3 regions of the Pseudomonas fulva genome follow, and region 1 is predicted to be linked to each of the others. Evidence: predicted binding sites of a transcription regulator. Region 1 holds the regulator's gene; each other region holds the start of a gene.
The links. The regulator FliA, encoded in region 1, starts transcription of late flagellar genes. The targets are predictions, from matches to a motif close to CTAAAGTTTNNNNNNNNNNNGCCGNTAA.
Positions count from the first base shown of each region.

Region 2: K8U54_RS23780 (methyl-accepting chemotaxis protein) is a predicted target of FliA. The motif match lies at 1,883-1,910, and genes of this name have one in related genera.
Region 3: K8U54_RS20285 (methyl-accepting chemotaxis protein) is a predicted target of FliA. The motif match lies at 2,013-2,040, and genes of this name have one in related genera.

Region 1 covers NZ_CP082928.1:4,786,741-4,790,876, forward strand. Annotated here, with positions in the region: gene flhF (flagellar biosynthesis protein FlhF) at 1-1,267, shown strand, start outside; gene fleN (flagellar synthesis regulator FleN) at 1,355-2,194, shown strand; gene fliA (RNA polymerase sigma factor FliA) at 2,191-2,934, shown strand; gene K8U54_RS22135 (chemotaxis response regulator CheY) at 3,131-3,505, shown strand; gene K8U54_RS22140 (protein phosphatase CheZ) at 3,525-4,136, shown strand, end outside.
Region 2 covers NZ_CP082928.1:5,142,352-5,146,487, reverse strand. Annotated here, with positions in the region: gene K8U54_RS23785 (AI-2E family transporter) at 1-52, opposite strand, end outside; gene K8U54_RS23780 (methyl-accepting chemotaxis protein) at 148-1,830, opposite strand; gene K8U54_RS23775 (Na+/H+ antiporter family protein) at 1,939-3,255, opposite strand; gene K8U54_RS23770 (NADPH-dependent FMN reductase) at 3,450-4,046, shown strand; gene K8U54_RS23765 (sensor histidine kinase) at 4,130-4,136, opposite strand, start outside.
Region 3 covers NZ_CP082928.1:4,399,158-4,403,293, forward strand. Annotated here, with positions in the region: one part of gene K8U54_RS20280 (IS5 family transposase) at 1-176, shown strand, start outside; gene K8U54_RS20285 (methyl-accepting chemotaxis protein) at 173-1,972, opposite strand; gene K8U54_RS20290 (L-talarate/galactarate dehydratase) at 2,231-3,391, opposite strand; gene K8U54_RS20295 (LacI family DNA-binding transcriptional regulator) at 3,690-4,136, opposite strand, start outside.

The DNA of each region.
Region 1 (4,136 bases):
CATGAAGCTGGTGCGCGATGAGCTGGGCGCCGATGCGACCATCATCGCCAACCGCCGCGTGGCCGGTGGTGTGGAATTGACGGCTGCGCTCGATTATCAGGCTCCGCCGGTACCGGCGCGGCAGGCCAACCCCGCGCTGGAAGCCGAGCTGCGCAAGACCCAGTCGAAGATTGCTTCGGCCCATGCCGAGTTGACCACGCGCAGCCAGGCCGATGCCGGCAAGGACCGTCAGCTGTTTGGCGCGGCGCCTGCCGCGCCGTCCGCCGACAGCCTCGATGCCGTGTTGCAGCGCCAGCAGCAGAAGCCGGCTGCGGCCTCGGTCGATCAGTCGGCGCTGGATTCCATGCGCTCCGAACTGCATGGCCTGCGTGAGTTGATCGAAATGCAGATGGGTTCCATGGCCTGGGGGCAGATGCAGGCCCGGCGTCCACAGCAGGCCACCTTGTGGCGTCGCCTGCAGCGTATGGGGCTGCCCGCCGAGCTGGCGCGCACGCTGCTCGAGCGCGTGGCCTCGATCGGCGATCAGCGTCAGGCCTGGCGCATGGTGCTGGCGCACCTCGCCCACTCGATCCAGACGCCCAAGCAGGAGCCGATGGAAGAGGGCGGTGTGATCGCCCTGGTCGGCCCGGCCGGCATGGGCAAGACCACCACCCTGGCCAAGCTGGCCGCTCGCTACGTACTCAAGTATGGTGCCGCCAGCATCGCCCTGGTGAGCATGGACAGCTACCGCATCGGTGCCCAGGAGCAGCTCAAGACCCTGGGACGGATTCTTGGCGTCTCGGTGACCCAGGTCGACCCCGGTCAGTCGCTGACCCAGGCCCTGGCGCCGTTGGCGCGCAAGCGCGTGGTGCTGATCGACACCGCCGGCCTGCCCGCCAACGATCCGGCGCTGCGCATGCAACTCGAGGCGCTGGCCAGTCGCGGCGTCAATGCCCGCAATTACCTGGTACTGGCCGCCACCAGCCAGGCCCAGGTGCTCAAGGCGGCCTATCACAGCTACAAGCGTTGTGGGCTGGCCGGCTGCATTCTGAGTAAACTGGACGAGGCGGCCAGCATGGGCGAGGTCTTGGGCCTGGCTATTGGCCACCGCCTGCCGGTAGCCTACCTGGCGGATGGTCCGCGCATCCCGGATGACGTGCACGTGCCGCGCAGCCACCAGCTGGTCAGCCGCGCCGTCGGGCTGCAGGCGCCGGACGAGCCGAGCGAAGACACCATGGCCGACATGTTCGCCGGGCTTTATCAGAACCCGGCCAGGCAGGCCGGTTGAACGGGTTGAGTGTGGCGAAGCGCTGGTCGTGCTCGCCGCGACAGCGCACAATGGCCCCAGGGCCCACAGTGAAGTTAGATAAGGTGTATAGATAACATGGGTATGCATCCCGTACAGGTGATCGCGGTGACCGGCGGCAAAGGCGGCGTTGGCAAGACCAATGTGTCGGTGAATTTGTCACTGGCGCTCGCCGATCTCGGTCGGCGCGTCATGCTCATGGATGCCGACCTTGGCCTGGCCAACGTCGACGTGTTGCTCGGCCTGACCGCCAAACGCACCCTGGCCGACGTCATCGACGGCCAATGCGATCTGCGCGACGTGGTTTTGCAGGGCCCCGGTGGCATTCGCATCGTGCCCGCGGCCTCCGGCACCCAGGCCATGGTGCAGCTCACGCCCATGCAGCATGCCGGCCTGATCCAGGCCTTCAGCGACATCAGTGACAACCTCGACGTGCTGATCGTCGACACCGCTGCCGGCATCGGCGACTCGGTGGTCAGCTTCGTGCGCGCGGCCCAGGAAGTGCTGGTGGTGGTGTGCGATGAACCGACCTCCATCACCGATGCCTACGCGTTGATCAAACTGCTTAATCGCGACCACGGCATGAGCCGTTTCCGGGTGCTCGCCAACATGGCGCACAGCCCCCAGGAAGGCCGCAATCTGTTTGCTAAGCTGACCAAGGTGACCGACCGTTTTCTGGATGTCGCGCTGCAGTATGTCGGCGCGGTGCCCTACGACGAATCGGTTCGCAAGGCCGTACAGAAACAACGTGCGGTGTATGAGGCGTTCCCTCGTTCGAAGTGCGCGCTGGCGTTCAAGGCGATTGCCCAGAAGGTCGATGCATGGCCCTTGCCGGCCAACCCGCGTGGCCATCTGGAGTTTTTCGTGGAGCGCCTGGTGCAACAACCGACTGCAGACACGGCTGTATGACGACAGCCTCTGGACTCCGAATGTACAGCAAGGCAACAGCACGAGATTCACAGCATCAGTTGATCGAGCGCCACGCGCCGCTGGTAAAACGTATCGCCTACCACCTGTTGGCCCGCCTGCCGGCCAACGTGCAGGTCGACGATCTGATCCAGGCCGGCATGATCGGCTTGCTCGAGGCGTCGCGTAAGTACGACGCCGGCAAGGGTGCCAGTTTCGAAACCTTTGCCGGCATTCGCATCCGCGGCGCCATGCTCGACGAAGTGCGCAAGGGTGACTGGGCGCCACGCTCGGTGCACCGCAACAGCCGCATGGTCAGTGATGCGATACGAAAAATTGAGGCCAGAACCGGTCGTGACGCTAAAGATCACGAGGTTGCTGCCGAACTCCAATTGAGTCTCGAAGATTACTACGGCATTCTTGGCGACACTTTGGGCAGCCGCCTGTTCAGTTTCGACGACCTCTTGCAGGAAGGCGAGAACGGCGGCCTGCAGGAAGACACGAGTTCCCTGCATCACGGGCCATCGCATGAGCTGGAAGACACCCGTTTCCAGGCCGCGTTGGCCGATGCCATCAGTAATCTGCCGGAGCGTGAGCGGCTGGTGTTGTCGCTGTATTACGACGAGGAGCTGAACCTCAAGGAAATCGGCGAGGTACTGGGGGTGAGTGAGTCGCGGGTCAGCCAGCTGCATAGCCAGTGTGCCGCGCGTTTGCGAGCGCGGCTGGGGGAATGGCGCGCATAGGAATTTGTTCAGGGGTTGGAGTTGGTCGAGCCAGTCCTTGTGGTAAATGCAGGACAGCAGGGCGGGGCACACAGTGAACGCAGCAAAGCCGAGCGCATGGGTTGCGGCGTTCAGCCAGGCCGGTTTCACGATTAATAAGCGCTGCACAAGGTTGCAGGCGTTTTAGGACTGTACGGAGGTCGACTTGGACAAGAACATGAAAATCCTCATCGTCGATGATTTCTCGACGATGCGACGGATCATCAAGAACCTCTTGCGTGATCTGGGGTTCACCAACACGGCAGAGGCTGACGACGGCACCACCGCGTTGCCGATGCTGCAGAGCGGCAGCTTCGATTTTCTGGTAACCGACTGGAACATGCCGGGCATGACGGGCATCGACCTGTTGCGCGCGGTGCGTGCCGACGAGCGACTCAAGCACCTGCCTGTGCTGATGGTCACGGCGGAAGCCAAACGCGATCAGATCATCGAGGCCGCGCAAGCCGGTGTGAATGGCTATGTAGTCAAGCCGTTCACCGCTCAGGTGCTCAAGGAAAAGATCGAGAAAATCTTCGAGCGGGTTAACGGCTGATGTCTGCCGCGAGGTTGTTATGGAACACCATGAATCTAACGAGGTTGACCTCGAGTCGACCCTGAAAAGCAATGCCCGCCAACTGGTCGACAGCCTCGAACAGGGCAACTTTGGCGAAGCCGTACAGCTGATCAACGAACTGAACAAGGCGCGCGACCGGGGTCTTTACCTCGAAGTCGGCAAGCTCACTCGCGAGTTGCACAACGCGATCGTCAACTTTCAGCTCGATCCCCGGGTACCGCATGCCAAGGAAGTCTCGCAGATCGCCGATGCGACCGAGCGCCTGAACTATGTGGTCACCATGACCGAGCGTGCGGCCAACCGCACCATGGACCTGGTCGAGCAGAGTGCGCCGCTGGTCAACGACCTGAGCAGCGAGGCCGATTCGCTCGCCGAGGATTGGGGCCGTTTCATGCGCCGCGAAATGAGCGCCGAGGCGTTCCGTGAACTGGCCAAGCGCATCGAGCTGTTCCTGGCGCGCAGCCAGCGCGACACCAGCAAGTTGTCGGGGCATCTCAACGACATTCTGCTGGCGCAGGATTACCAGGACCTGACCGGCCAGGTGATCAAGCGCGTCACCCAGTTGGTGACCGAGGTCGAGAGCAATCTTCTGAAACTGGTGCTGATGGCC
Region 2 (4,136 bases), 360 kb from region 1:
CCAGGACGAGCAGGAGGATGAAGGTTTTCTTTTCGAGGGACGTTGTCTGCATGGCCGGATCACAGGAGGGGATATGCCCGTTAGTCTCCCCTGCCGCCGACAAAGTGCACTCTTATTCAGGCCAGCGTCCCTGCTCGCCTCGACAGCTCAGATGCGGAACTGGCGCACCAGGCTTTCCAGTCCCTGACCGAGCTGCGCCAGGCTGCGTGCGGTCTGGGCACCCTGGCGGGTTTCCTCGGCGACGCTGTCCACCGCGCCGGCAATCTGGTGCACGCTGCGGTTGATCTCTTCGGCCACCGCGGTCTGCTCCTCGGCCGCGCTGGCGATCTGTGCGTTCATGGCGTTGATGGTGCCGATCAACCCGGCGATGGCATCCAGCGAGGCGCCAGCCTTGTTGGCCTGCTCGCTGGTGATCTCGCCGGCGTCACTCGACTGGCGCATGGCATTGACCGCCTCGCGGGTGCCGCTCTGCAACCGGTCGATCATGCCCTGGATTTCCTGGGTGCTCTGCTGGGTACGGCTGGCAAGGGCGCGCACCTCATCGGCGACCACCGCGAAGCCGCGTCCCGCCTCGCCCGCACGCGCCGCCTCGATGGCCGCGTTGAGCGCCAGCAGGTTGGTCTGTTCGGCGATCGAGCGGATCACGTCGAGCACGCTGACGATGGAGTGCACGTCCTGCTGCAGGCTATCGAGGGAGGTGCCGCTGCCGCGAATGTCGCCGACCAGCGAATGGATGCGGGCGAGGCTGCCATCCACCACCTGCTTGGCCGCCTGCCCTTCACGGTCGGTCTGCTGGGCCGCCTCGGCAGCGCCCTGGGCGCTCTTGGCCACTTCATGGGCCGCGGCGGACATCTCGTTGATGGCGGTCGCCACCTGATCGGTTTCGTGGCGCTGCCGCTCCATCGCCTGCTCGGAGCGTTGCGCCTGGGCGGCGACCTGGCCAACCAGCTCGGTCAACTGGCCGGTCATCTCGGTAATCTGCCGCACCAGCCCGTGCACCTTGTCGACGAAACGATTGAACGAGCCGGCCAGCTCGCCCAACTCGTCGCGGCTGGTGACCGGCAGGCGCTTGGTCAGGTCGCCGTCGCCGGCGGCGATGTCATCGAGGCTGGCCTTGATCTGCTGCAGCGGGCGCAGAAAGGTGTTGGCGAGGATGCCGCCAACCACGCCGAAGATCACCAGCAGCACGGCGGCGATCACCAGAATGCTGGTGATGATGGTGCTCACCCGCTGGTCGATGCCGGCGCGCACTTCGACGATCTGCGCCTCGACGCCGTCCAGGTTGACCGCGGTGCCAAGGGCCATGTCCCACTTGGGCAGGTAGTAGCTGTAGGCGAGCTTGGGCACCTGGATCGATTCGTTGCCGGGTAACGGCGAGGAATAGTTGACGTAGTAGCTGTTGTCCTTGGCGACGCGCACCAGCTCGCGGTTCACGAACACGCCGTTGACGTCCTGCCGGTCATTGAGGCTCTTGCCGACATCCACGGGGCTGTCGCTGCGAAACAGCCGTACCACGTTGGAGTCGTGGCCGAAGAAATAGCCGTCCTTGCCGTACTTGATCTTCGACAGGATGGCGATGGCCTGCTTGCGGCTCTCCAGGTCGCCATTGGGCGCGGCGTCATACAGGCTCTGCACGGCGCCCATGGCGATGGCGCCGTAGTTCTGCAGCTCGTTGCGTTTCTCGGCGAGCAGGCGCTCACGGGTTTCAGCGACCTCCTGCTCCGCCAGGCCATAGAGCACCTTGGCGGCGGCGCCGCTGAGCACCACGGCGAACAGCAGAACGGGAACCAGGGCCAACAGCACAACTTTGGACTTCAAGGTCAGGCGCATTTTTATTTTCCTTTGACCAGACAAAGCCAAGGATAGCTGGCTTCTGCTCGGGTCATCGGCCGCCGCCTGCGAAAACTTGAGCAGGCGGGCGACGGCCGGGAAACTCTCTTACAGCACCATGGCGGCAACCCAGCCGAACGCCAGCAGCGGCAGGTTGTAGTGCAGGAAGGTGGGCACCACGGTGTCCCAGATATGATTGTGCTGACCATCGACGTTGAGGCCCGCGGTCGGCCCCAGGGTCGAGTCCGAAGCTGGCGAGCCGGCATCGCCGATGGCCCCAGCAGTGCCGACGATGCACACCGTGGCCAGGGGGCTGAAGCCCAGCTGCACGCACAAGGGCACGAAGATCGCGGCGATGATCGGCACCGTGGAAAACGACGAGCCGATGCCCATGGTCACCAGCAAGCCGACCAGCAGCATCAGCAGCACGCCGAGGCCCTTGCTGTCGCCGATCCAGCCGGCGCTGGCGTCGACCAGGCCCTGGATTTCGCCGGTTTCGCGCATCACCTCGGCGAAGCCCGAGGCGGCGATCATGATGAAGCCGATCATCGCCATCATCTTCATGCCTTCGGTGAACAGGTCGTCGGTTTCCTTCCAGCGCACGATGCCCGAGGCGGAGAACACCACGAACCCCAGCAACGCCCCGATGATCATCGAGTCGAGCCACAACTGGGCGCCGAAGGCGATGGCCACCGCCACGCCGGCGACGATCAGGCTGCGCCGGTTGTAGCTGGCGTCGACCCGTTCGGTGCGCTCGACCCGCGCCAGGTCGTAGCTGCGCTTGCCGCGGTAGCTGTACAGGGCGAGCAGCAGACCGGTGACCATGCCCAGGGCGGGGATCAGCATGGCGTGACTGACGTTCACGCCGCTCACGTCCACGCCGCTGCGCACCACGTTGGCCAGCAGGATCTCGTTGAGAAAGATGTTGCCGAAGCCTACCGGCAGAAACATGTAGGGCGTGATCAGGCCGAAGGTCAGCACACAGGCGATCAGCCGGCGGTCGATCTGCAGGCGGGTGATCACGTACAGCAGCGGCGGCACCAGCAGCGGAATGAAGGCGATATGGATGGGCAGGATGTTCTGCGACGAGATCGCCACGGCGAGCAACAGGCCGACCAGCATCCATTTCAGCGCCCCGCCGCCGCCCTGCTCCTGGCGTCCGACCAGGGTCAGCGCCTTGTCGGCCAGGGCATGGGCCAGGCCGGACTTGGCGATCGCCACCGCGAAGGCGCCCAGCAAGGCGTAGGAAAGTGCCACGGTGGCGCCGCCGCCCAGGCCCTTGTTGAAGGCCGCCAGCGAACCGTCCATGCCCAGGCCGCCGATCATGCCGCCAGCCAGTGCGCCAATGATCAGCGCCACCACGACGTGGACCCGGCAAAGGCTGAGAATCAGCATGATGCCGACGGCGGCGATAACTGCGTTCATGAAAGGCTCCTCGAATCACCGCAAGCGCGGCGCAATCAAAAAAGCGTCGCACTCTGCCGGAAGCTGACCTGGGTGTCAAAAATCGGCGCCAGGCGAGCTCTCGTCGAGCCTGGTTCTAAGCAAATAGCACAAACGTACTTTGCGCCTGGCGCCGCGAACGTTAGCCTCTCGCCTCATCATCAACGGAGGATCCCATGCTCGATATCGTTCTGATTGCCGGCTCAAGCCGCCCCGACAGCCAATCCGCCAAGGTGGCCCAGTTCCTGCGCCAACGGCTGATCACCCTGGGCAAGACCAGTGCCGAGCTCAGCCAGGTCATCGACCTCGGCAGCGGCCCGCTGCCGCTGTGGCCTGCCGAAGACGCCGGCACCTGGGCCGACTATGGCCCGCGCCTGCAGCGTGCCGACGCCGTGGTGGTGATCGCCCCGGAGTGGAACGGCATGGCCGGCCCGGCGATCAAGAACTTCTTCATCTATGCCAGCAAGGCCGAGCTGGCGCACAAGCCGGGGCTGCTGGTGGGTGTGTCGTCGGGTATCGGCGGCGGCAGCCCGATCGCCGAGCTGCGCAGCTCCAGCTACAAGAACTGCCGGATCAACTACCTGCCCGAGCATCTGATCGTCCGCTCGGTGACCAAGGTCCTCAACGACGAACAACCAGCCAGCGAAGACGACAGCCGCATCCGCGCCCGTATCGATTACGCCCTGGATATCCTGGCCAAGTACGGCGAAGCGCTGAAACCCGTACGTGCGGCCATCGACCTCAGTGATCCGGCCTTCACCAACGGCATGTAAGCAACACGGCGGATCGCTCCAGGTGATCCGCCCGTGGCCTGGGTAGAGCGCAGCGAAACCCGTGGAACCGCTTTCAGGCGTGACTATCGC
Region 3 (4,136 bases), 390 kb from region 1:
TCTTTGATCGTCCAAAGTATCGGCAGCGGAACATCATTGAGCGGATGTTTGGCTGGCTGAAAGAGAACCGCAGAATAGGTACTCGCTACGACAAGCTGGCGAGAAGCTTTTCAGCCATGGTCACGCTGGCCTGCAGCCTGCGTTGCATGCGTCAGTACTTTTCGTACAAAACCTAGGATTTGCCCAGCAGCCGCGAGGCATCGAAGCCCATGCGCATGTTGCCCCAGTGGCGGCCTTCGAAGAAGAACGGCACGTCGATCTCGGTCATGATCTCGCCGGTGTCACGCAGGTAAGTCTGCAGCAGGAAGCGCTGGGTGTTGCTCGCCGCGCGCAGGCCCACCGGGTCGGAGAACATGCGCTTGTTGCGGCACACCGGCAGGTCGACGGCGCGATCGCCCGTCGGTGCCTTGGATACCCAGCTGTTGTTCACCGGGCAGTAGCCCTTGGTGTCGACGATAAAGGTCACGATGCCCCCAGGGGTGCCCTTGGTCAGGCGGTCGATCTCTTCCTGGCAGATCTGCGCGAAGCGCTCGGTGTAGCCGGTCAGGTACTGCTTCGGATCGGTGTTGGGAATCAGCTTGTAGTTCTGGTCGAACAGGTTGACGCCTTCGCGCTGCAGCGTCGCCAGGCGCGCCTGCAGGGCGTCCCGGCACCCGGTGGCGCGGGTGATGGCGGCATCGAGCTCACCCTCGCCGAGCACGAAGCGGCCCAGCAGCGTCTGCACCCGTTCGGCCACGGCGGACAGGTCGCGCGTGGCGGTGGCCGAACGCTGCATGCGCTGGTCGATGGCCTGGCTATCGGCATGGATCTGGGTGACGCGATCATTGATGCCGGTATTGGCATCGGCGACCTGCTGGATGTGCTCGGCGATCTCCGCCAGCTTGCCGTTGGTGGATTCGAAATCACTGATCATGGTCTCGAAGTGGCCCGTGGCGCGCTCGACCACCACCTGGGTTTCCCGGGCGCTCTGGCTGATGCGCGCGGTCTGCTCGTGGGTGGTGCTGACTTCCTTGAGCATGGCGTCGATGTTCTGCGAGATATCGCCGGTGGCGCGGCTGACGTTCTGCGCCAGGGTGCGAACCTCGTCGGCGACCACCGCGAAGCCACGGCCGCTTTCCCCGGCACGGGCCGCTTCGATGGCCGCGTTGAGGGCCAGCAGGTTGGTCTGCGAGGAAATCTGCTGGATCAGCCCGACCACCGACTTGATGTTCGAAGATCGCTCGTTGAGCGCCGAAACCAGGGTGCTGAATTCGTTGAGGCTGGTGGAAATGGCGCTGATGTTGCCGGTCACTTCCAGCAGTTCGGCGTAGGAGTCCTGGGCCATGCTCAGGTTGTGCGCGGTGGTGCCGGAGATCGCCTGGGTCTGCTGCGATACCTCTTCGATGCGGCCGACGGCGCTGTTGCTCTCGCTCATCACTTCGTTGGCGAAGCGCGCCTGGTGGGTGGCGCTGTCGCTGGAGTCGCTGATGTTCTTCAGCGAGCGGGCGGACTCGACGGCGATCTGCACGGTCAGCGCCTGCACGTTGCTGATGATCTCGCGCTGCTTGGCCAGGAAACGGTTGCAGGTGCTTGCCAGGGTGCGGATTTCATCGTGGGTGAGCAGGGGCAGGTCGCGGGACAGGTCGCCTTCGCCGCTGGCGATCTCCTCCAGGGCGCGGGTCATGTTGTCGACCGGGCGCACGATCAGGTGGCGGAAATACCAGACCATGAAGCTGACCATGCCCAGGGTGAACAGCGCGCTCAGCGCCAGGGCGGTGCCCAGGGTGTCGAGCTTGTCTTCGACCTGCCTGAGCAGCACCGGGTCGAGCTGCGCGCCGTGCAGCAGTTGCACGATGTCCGCGCGCAGGCTGAGGGCCACCCAGACCAGCAGACCGCTGACCAGCACCAGCAGGAACAGGCTGGACAATTTCTTGGTCAGGGTATCGAAAAAGTGCATCTCGATAGAATCGTACAGCGACTTCAACGACTGCATGCCGCAGCTCCTGGCAGAGAATATCCTTGGAATTTTTATTACTTCGACCGGCCGGTCAGAACCTTTAATTAAAAAGTCACCGGTTCGACGACGTTGCACGCGAGATTCTGGCGGAAAGCCCGCAAGGGGCGCGCAGTGTAGTGCCTCGCCTGTTACGGTTAAAGAGTTCAGCATACAAAAAAATGACGTCAATTCACCTGGGGTGAAGACCATTACCGGCGCCATGCCGGTAATGGCTGTTCCGCTCGGGGCACGGCGTCAGCCGCGCTTGCCGAACTCCACCTGCTGGGCCGTCCAGCCGGCCACCCGTTCACTGAGCGAAAGGCCCAGGCCAGGGCGGTTCGGCACCTGCATGCGGCCGTCGCGGGTTTCCAGGCGTTCGTTGAACAGCGGCTCCAGCCACTCGAAGTGCTCCACCCAGGGCTCGGTGGGGTAGGTAGCGGCCAGGTGCACGTGCAATTCCATGGCGAAGTGCGGCGCGAGCATCAGCCCGGCCTGTTCGGCCATGGCGGCGATCTTCAGGAACGGGGTGATGCCGCCCACCCGCGGAGCATCGGGCATCAGGTAATCGGCACCACGGGTTTTGATGAACTCGGCGTGCTCGGCGACGCTGGTGAGCATCTCGCCGGTGGCGATCGGCGTGTCGAATGCGCCGGCCAGGGCGGCGTGGCCCTCGGCGTCGTAGCAGTCCAGCGGCTCTTCGATCCACACCAGGTTGAACGCCTCGAAGCGCCGGCACATGCGCTGGGCGGTGGGGCGATCCCATTGCTGGTTGGCATCGACCATCAGCGGGAAGTCATCGCCCAGGTGCTGGCGAATGGTGCTGACGCGGTGCAGGTCGAGGGCTGCGTCGGGCTGGCCGACCTTCAGCTTGATGCCACCGATGCCTTTCTCCCGGGACAGGTCGGTATTGACCTTCAGCTCGTCCAGTGGCGTGTGCAGGAAGCCCCCTGAGGTGTTGTAGCAGCGTACCGAGTCGCGCTGGGCGCCGAGCAGGCGGGCCAGGGACAGCTTGGCGCGCCTGGCCTTCAGGTCCCACAGGGCCACGTCGAAGGCGCCGATGGCCTGGGTCGACAGACCGCTGCGGCCCACCGAGGCGCCCGCCCAGCACAGCTTGGTCCAGAGTTTCTGGATGTCGCTGGGGTTTTCGCCGAGCAACGCCGGGGCGATCTCCCGGGCATGGGCGAACTGGCCGGCGGCGCCGGCGCGTTTCGAGTAGCTGAAGCCCAGGCCGCGATGGCCGTCCTTGCTCTCGATCTCCACGAACAGCAGGGCGATCTCGGTCATCGGCTTCTGCCGGCCGGTCAGCACCTTGGCATCGCTGATCGGGTTGGCCAGGGGCAGAAACACCGAGGCGATGCGCACCCAGGCGATCTGGTCCTGGTCGGCGCTGCCGTGGGGGAGGGTGTGTTCACTCACGCGGATTACCTCGCTTGACGTTCTCGTTGAGCGCCAGGTGACGGAAAGCCCTGGCGTGAAGGCGGACGTTAGGCTGATTAGGTAATCATTCAAGCGACTGGGCAGGGCTTCAGGGCTTCAAGGCAGCAGCGGCCATCGTTGCTTCACCTGTGGGAACGGGCGGGGGCGCCTGGTCCATGCCCGTGATTTTTCGCGGGCATGGCCCGCTCCCACAGATAATCACCAGTCCATCCCACGAGGACGACCGGCCGCTTCTGCCACCAATCGGCCAAACAGCAAAGTCGAGGATTTCGGCGCCTCAGGCGCTCTGCCGCTCGACGATGCTGAAGCCGGTATCGATGCGCACTTTCACCGGTTCCTCATCAGGATGGTCGAGGCGCTGCAGCAGGGCACGGGCGGCCTGCAGGCCGATCTCGGCGCCGTTGATACGCACGGTGGACAGCGACGGCTGCAGGTGTGCGGCGATGTTCAGGTCGCCGAAACCCATCACGGCCAGATCGTCCGGCACGCGGATGCCGCGCTCGGCGGCTTCAGCCAGCACGCCATGGGCCAGCGTGTCGGAGCTGCAGACCAGCACCTCGGGGCGCTCGCCGGCAGCCAGCAGGCGCCGTAGCCCCTGGCGCCCCAGGTCGACCGTCGCCGGTGGCGGCAGCACCACCCGGGGCACATCGTCGATGCCCTGGCGGGCCAGTTCCTCTTCCAGGCTGGCGCAGCGCCGCTGGCCGCGTGGGTCATCCAGGGTCAC